3 regions of the Pseudogracilibacillus amylolyticus genome follow, and region 1 is predicted to be linked to each of the others. Evidence: riboswitches for the same ligand, from Rfam matches in the RefSeq annotation. Region 1 holds a riboswitch; each other region holds the start of a gene.
The links. Region 1 has a riboswitch for S-adenosylmethionine ahead of ACPYKA_RS05040 (methionine ABC transporter ATP-binding protein). Riboswitches for the same ligand answer to the same signal wherever they lie in the genome.
Positions count from the first base shown of each region.

Region 2: another riboswitch for S-adenosylmethionine. It lies ahead of ACPYKA_RS14825 (5-methyltetrahydropteroyltriglutamate--homocysteine S-methyltransferase); the one in region 1 lies ahead of ACPYKA_RS05040 (methionine ABC transporter ATP-binding protein).
Region 3: another riboswitch for S-adenosylmethionine. It lies ahead of ACPYKA_RS17470 (5-methyltetrahydropteroyltriglutamate--homocysteine S-methyltransferase); the one in region 1 lies ahead of ACPYKA_RS05040 (methionine ABC transporter ATP-binding protein).

Region 1 is NZ_JBPPZG010000027.1:18,683-20,950, forward strand. It holds gene ACPYKA_RS05040 (methionine ABC transporter ATP-binding protein) at 1-760, opposite strand, end outside; SAM riboswitch class I at 916-1,030, opposite strand; gene ACPYKA_RS05045 (thioredoxin family protein) at 1,105-1,422, opposite strand; gene ACPYKA_RS05050 (toprim domain-containing protein) at 1,440-1,799, opposite strand; gene gcvH (glycine cleavage system protein GcvH) at 1,895-2,268, opposite strand, start outside.
Region 2 is NZ_JBPPZG010000147.1:6,615-8,882, forward strand. It holds gene ACPYKA_RS14825 (5-methyltetrahydropteroyltriglutamate--homocysteine S-methyltransferase) at 1-1,089, opposite strand, end outside; SAM riboswitch class I at 1,250-1,353, opposite strand; gene ACPYKA_RS14830 (MFS transporter) at 1,557-2,268, shown strand, end outside.
Region 3 is NZ_JBPPZG010000212.1:2,975-5,242, reverse strand. It holds gene ACPYKA_RS17475 (2,3-butanediol dehydrogenase) at 1-442, opposite strand, end outside; SAM riboswitch class I at 708-807, shown strand; gene ACPYKA_RS17470 (5-methyltetrahydropteroyltriglutamate--homocysteine S-methyltransferase) at 1,003-2,124, shown strand; gene ACPYKA_RS17465 (GntT/GntP/DsdX family permease) at 2,164-2,268, opposite strand, start outside.

The sequences.
Region 1 (2,268 bases):
CACTTTCTTCTACGTCTGGATTTGCCATTACTTGTTCGACAAATTTTTTCGTAACAGGTTGTTCTGGGTTCGAGAACACATCTAGAACATTACCAGTTTCTACGATCTTCCCTTTCTCCATAACTGCAACCCGATCACATATTTTCCGAATCACATGCATTTCATGGGTAATTAAAATAATCGTGAGGCCAAGTTTTTTATTTATATCAACTAGCAAATCAAGAATTGAATTAGTAGTTTCGGGATCAAGTGCTGATGTAGCTTCGTCGCAGAGGAGAACTTTCGGATCGTTAGCAAGCGCACGCGCGATTCCTACACGTTGTTTTTGTCCTCCGCTTAGTTGGGAAGGATAGGCTTTTTCTCTTCCGGTTAGCCCGACCAAATCGATCAGCTCTTGAACCTTCTTTGTCTGTTCTGTTTTTGGAACACCTGCTATTTCTAGTGGAAAAGCAATATTTTCCTCCGTCGTTCGTGACCATAAAAGATTAAAATGTTGAAAAATCATCCCGATTTCTTGTCGAGCTTGTCTTAAATTTTTGCCTTTTAGTTTAGTCATTTCTTTTCCATCAATAATAACGGATCCATCCGAAGGCTCTTCCAAACGATTTAGTAGCCGTACTAATGTACTTTTCCCTGCACCACTATACCCTATTACCCCAAAGATTTCGCCTTCTTTAATTTCTAGTGATAAGGAATCTACTGCTGTAATCGGGCTTTTATCTAATGTAAAAACTTTCTTTAAATTTTGTATCGATATCATGATTTGCCCTCCTTTAACATCGTTGGTTTGGGAAACTATGAAATTCGCATAACATTAGATTCATACTCTAATGCCATCCTGTTTACTCTTTCAGATACAATTAAAAAAGTCTTCCTGTAAGAGAACAGAAAGACTTAACAATCTATCTTCACGTTCTCTCATCTATCAAAGCATCTGCTTTGCAGGATTTAGCACCTTTCAATTTTGGAAGTAAAATTGAAGGTTGCCGCGAATTCATAGGGCCAGTCCCTCCATCGCTCTTCATAAGAGTTAAGATGTATTCCTTTTTATTGATAACAATAAACAATATAGCATTATATCTGTTTTTATGTCAAGTAATACGTTTAATCTTGTCGAAAGAGCTCTGGTGCATATGTCCATACATAATGATATATATTTGCAACGGAAAAGAATGTATACACTTTTTCTTTAACTTTATCGTCCTTCATAACGAACAAGCAAGGTACACTTTCCACCTTATATTTCTGCATAAATTCTGGGTACAATGATGCGTTCATCTCATAAAAAATATCTTGCTGATGTGTCTTTTCGATTTTTTCTAAAAATGAACGCGCTACATGACATGTTCCACAAAAAGGGGTATGAATGTATAATAAATAGTCACTTTTTTGTTCTAATTGTTCTGCGGTTATTTCTTGCAAAAGAATCACCAATTTCCTTATAACATCAAATACAATGGATCTATTTTAAAATTATGTTTTACCAATTCATGAGCAATAATATTCAAAGGAGTTAGTTCAACTTGTTGATAATCATCCGGAATATACATTTGAATGGAATTGGGTAGTTCAGCAGTTAATTGCTTCCTTAACCTTATTCCAGGTTCATCTGCATCAACAAAAATATATACGTCACGATTATCTAGATCAAATTCATCTAACATTTCATCAAACTTTTCCACACCAAATGTTCCGTGTGTACAAATGATATCGATTTCCTCTCTGATTATTTTCTGAACATGTATCTTATCGGATAAACCTTCTACGATAATAACTTTCTTATCATTTAAAATACCCAATGCTTCTCCCCCAATTTCAAGGTAGCCATCATTGAAAGCCAGAAGCCTCTAAAAACTACATGCACCCTTATGGTAGGGTGCAAGTAATATTATTCCTATTTAGAAATATAGGCATTATATTCTTCAGAGGAAAGCAGGTCTTCTAGTTCTTCATCATCGGACGGTTCAACAACAATCATCCAAGCTTGTTCATAAGGAGATTCATTAACATACTCTGGATTATCTTCCAAACCTTCATTAACTTCTACAACTGTCCCGCTTATTGGTGCATACAATTCTGAAACTGTTTTTACAGACTCAACACTTCCAAACGGCTCATTCACTTCAATTGTATCGCCCACCTCTGGAAGTTCAACAAAAACGATATCACCTAATTCATCTTGAGCAAAGTCAGTAATTCCAATTCTAACATCGCTTCCTTCTCTTCTAACCCATTCATGCTCCTTCGAATAAAGTAAATCTGTCGGTA
Region 2 (2,268 bases), on a different contig from region 1:
TGCAATGTCTACAATGAATTTTAGTTTTTCCCATTGTTCTTCTTCTGTCAATTTATTTCCATGATGTGTTGATGCGAATCCACATTGTGGACTAATGCAAATTTGCTCTTTTGGGATGTACTGTGTTGCTTCTTTAATCCGTGCTTTAATATTTTCCTCATCTTCTAATTGACCTGATTTGGATGTAAATAAACCAAGGACAACTTGTGCTCCTCCGTTTGGAATAAATTCAAGTGGCTTAAAATCTCCTGAGCGATCATCGTCGTATTCAAGGAAAAAACCGTCCACTTTCTCTTTAGCAAATAGCGTTGGTGCAATTATGCCATAGCTACCTTCAAAGGCCCAGTTCGATCTGTAGTTCCCACGGCAAAGGTGAGTCGTTACATAAAGATCTTCTGGCTTTCCTTCGAGCACCCCATTTACTACTTTTAACGCCAATTCAATCAATTTCTCTCTGGAGTACTTGCCATCATTAAATGGAATGTCTGGGGAAGATAGTCCCGCAATATATACATCATCAAACTGAAGGTAACGTACGCCCGCATCATAAAATGCTTTTAATGCATCACGATACGTCTGAATAATGTCCTCTGCATATTCTTCAACATCAGGATAAATATCTTCATTCCGAATCCCTACATTAAAAAGTTGGTTCGGACTTGGGATCGTCTGCTTAGCAACTGCACGACCGTCAACAATTTCTTTGAATACAATAAAATCTTTAACATGTGGGTGATCTGAATTAAATGAAATTTTTCCAGTATTTCGTACGTTATACTTTTCTGTTTCTTCATTTCCGTGAAAAATATAGCCAGTTTCTGGTACATACCCTTCTATCCCATTTAAATGCTCAAGAAAATCAGTGTGCCAAAATCTACGTCTAAACTCTCCGTCCGTTACTGCAGACAAGCCTATTTCAATTTGTTTATCGACAATGCGTTTAATTTCTTTTGTTTCAATATCATATAACTGTTTTGCTGAAATTTTTCCTTCTCGAAAATCCTTTCTCGCTTGATGGATACTTTCTGGTCTTAATAAACTCCCAACATGATCTGCTTTAAATGGTGCTTTCGTTACTGTAATTGTCATAAAACATTTTCCTCTCCGTTTTCGTATTTAGTCTGTTTTTAAGGCATTGCGATATCGTTTTTTATCATTCCCCCGATTTCATTGGACTTTTCGGGGTTATTAACATCAAAAAACCCCTTCTTGAATCAAGAAGAGGTTAACACACGATAGTCTCTCGCTCTCCTTATCTTCAAGCATAAATGCTTCTGGAATTGGCACAGTACTTATAAAAAGTCTGTTGCCGAGGCTTCAAAGGGCCAGTCCCTCCACCTCTCTGGATAAGAAATTAAAACTATTTAACTGTGGTTTATAAGATATCGTGGTTTAGCATAAATGTCAAGAAAAATATACGAACCTTATATAAGTATATCTTCCTTCTTTGAAATATTATTTTTGGCAAGATACAATTAAAGAAGAGACAAAACTTTAATTTACTAGGAAGTACTAACTAATCTCTAAATAATTTAAACAGAAGGGATGCACAGTTTATGCATTTTCTTTTATATTTACTTGTTTTTATATCTTTTACAGACCTTTTTGCCCAATTGCCAATAACAAGCACTTATGCACAGAGCTTAGGTGCAGCAACCGGGTTCATCGGTTTTATCGTTGGAGCATATTCATTAACGAATCTATTTAGCAACGTGTTTGCTGGACATTTTGTTGATAATAAAGGGCCTAAAAAAGTCATGATTGTAGGGTTTTTACTAAATGGAATCATTTTATTTTTATATTCTGTCGTTACCTCTCCTGTCCAGCTCCTATTTGCCCGTTTTTTAAACGGGGTTACTGCAGGTGTTATTACTCCAGCAGCTTTTACTTATATAACTTTATATAATAAGGACAAAAAAAGTGGAAAAACAATGGCCTATGCAGGTGCGGCGGTAGGTTTGGCAGCGATCAGCGGGCCTGCCTTTAGTGGAATTATTTCATCTAAGGCTGGCCCGGAAATAGTTTTCGTGACACTTGCTGTCCTCATGATTTTAGGTGGTTTATTAACGTTACTATTAAAACCGCTTCATAAAGAGCAAAAAGCTGCAGAAAAAAAGGACTCATCATTAATCGATTACTTTCCTCTATTTAAAAATAAAGGATTAATTATTTCATTTGTCGGCGCCTTGTCTTTAGCCGCTTCTCAAGGCATTCTAGCCTATATGCTCCCTTTGAAAGTAACATCCTTACAAATGGAAGACCATATTA
Region 3 (2,268 bases), on a different contig from region 1:
AAGTCATATTGTCTGGAATACGATGGCAGTATTGTTCATCTAGCACACAGTATTCCGCAAACCCGCCATCATCCGCAAGGCCAATAAATGCCGCATTACTATTTCTGCATAGATGATAGTTACCTTCACGACATTCTTTACATTCCCCGCAACGAATATTCGGTTCAATACAAACTCGATCGCCTACGCTTAAAGATGTTACGTCACTTCCAACCTCCGTAACTGTCCCACTAAATTCATGGCCCAATGTAAGTGGAGCTTGTCTTTTGGTTAATGGATGTTCTTCTGTAGGAATGCCAATGAAATGTGAATATGCATGCAAATCAGAACCGCAAATACCTGTCCAAGCAACTTCTACTTTAACATCCTTTGTGCCTACTTCTTTAATCTCTACATCTTCCACTCGCACGTCTTTTTCAGCATAAATTCTTGCTGCTTTCATCAGACTCACTCTCCTGCTGTTTAATTAGATTCATTTACAAAAGCCAGAGTTTCACATCTCTTGGATACGTAATTCTCTTATAGTTCTATTTACCCAACAATCTAGGATAATTGGTATATTCCACTCTGTCTATGAGTCTATTATACTACTCTCTTTTTTTAAGACATACTTTCTTGACCATTAAAGAAACTTAATCGCCCCCCGACCATTGACATTCAATGAATATACAGGTAATTTAATAATAATAATAACTGAATTTATAATTTTCTTATTTAGAGAGATGGAGGGACTGGCCCTAAGATATCTCAGCAACAGACATTTTTGTACTGTGCTAATTCCAGTAGCGTGAGGCTTGAAGATAAGAAGAGTAATTATCTCTGATACGAATCTCTTCTTTATTTAAGAGGGGATTTTTTTGGCAGGTAGGAAAGTATAAAATCTTTCCCGTCTGCATAAGTGCAACTAAGCCATCCGCCCAAAGGCTTGGCGGATGCCAAGTTTTCTAATACCCTAAAAAGCAAAACAAACAGAATAAATTCATTTTAGAGGGGTTGTACAAATTGATTAATTCCACTATTAAAGCGCCATTTAAAGCAGACCATGTAGGAAGCTTTTTGCGTCCACAAGCACTTAAAGATGCAAGGGCACAATATCAGGAAGGCCAAATAACGAAGGAAGAATTACGTTCCATAGAAGATATGGAGATTGCTAAAATTGTTGAAAAGCAAAAGGAAATAGGTCTGACGACAGTTACGGATGGCGAGTTTAGGAGAAGATGGTGGCACTTAGATTTCATAAGAGCCATTGAAGGGATTCGTGTTTATGAAATAGACATACAAGGCGCATTTAATGGAGTGATGAAAAAAGCAGAAGCATATACCGTTGATTCGAAATTAAAATTCCCGAAAAGCCATCCATTTTTAGAGGATTTCGCGTATTTGAAAAGGATAGCCGGTGACCATGTTGCCAAAATTACAATCCCCGGGCCTAATATGATTTTCTATTCAGGTGTAGTTGGAAGTGAGCCTTATTTAAGTAACCCTTCCTATCCTTCACTCGATGATGCGGCTAAAGATATTGTTAACGTATATCAAGATGCCATTCAGGCTTTTTATGAAGTGGGATGTCGCTATTTACAATTAGATGATACAAGCTGGGGTGCACTATTCAGTGATGCTTTCCGAGATAAGATAAAAGCACAAGGATTCGATCCAGATGAACTGGTGAAGAAATTTGCCGATATTACCGTTGAGGCTCTAGCAAACAAACCGGAAGATATGGCAATTACTATTCATATTTGTCGTGGGAATTTTAAATCCTCTTGGTTATATCAAGGCGGGTATGAACCAATAGCAAAAGAATTATTTTCCCGTGTTAATGTAGATGCCTTTTTCTTAGAGTATGATAGTGAGCGATCTGGAGATTTTTCACCATTACGATTCATTAAAGATCAACATGTTGTATTAGGGCTAATCACATCTAAGACTCCTGAACTCGAAGATGAAAATGAAATCAAAAGTAGAATAGAAGAAGCAACGAAATATGTAGATATTAATCAACTTTGTTTGAGCCCACAATGTGGTTTTGCCTCTACGGAAGAAGGAAACACCCTAACAGAAGAAGAACAATGGAATAAACTACGCCATGTTGTTCAAATTGCTAAAGAGGTTTGGGGAGAATAGACTTGTACATAAAAACTATAAAAATAGTTTAATTGTAGTTTAAACAAAAATATCTAAAACTAGTACTAGTCCAAAGGCAACAAATGAAAGGATAGTTTCCATCACTGTCCAAGTTTTAAACGTTTCTTTTACAGTTAACCCCAT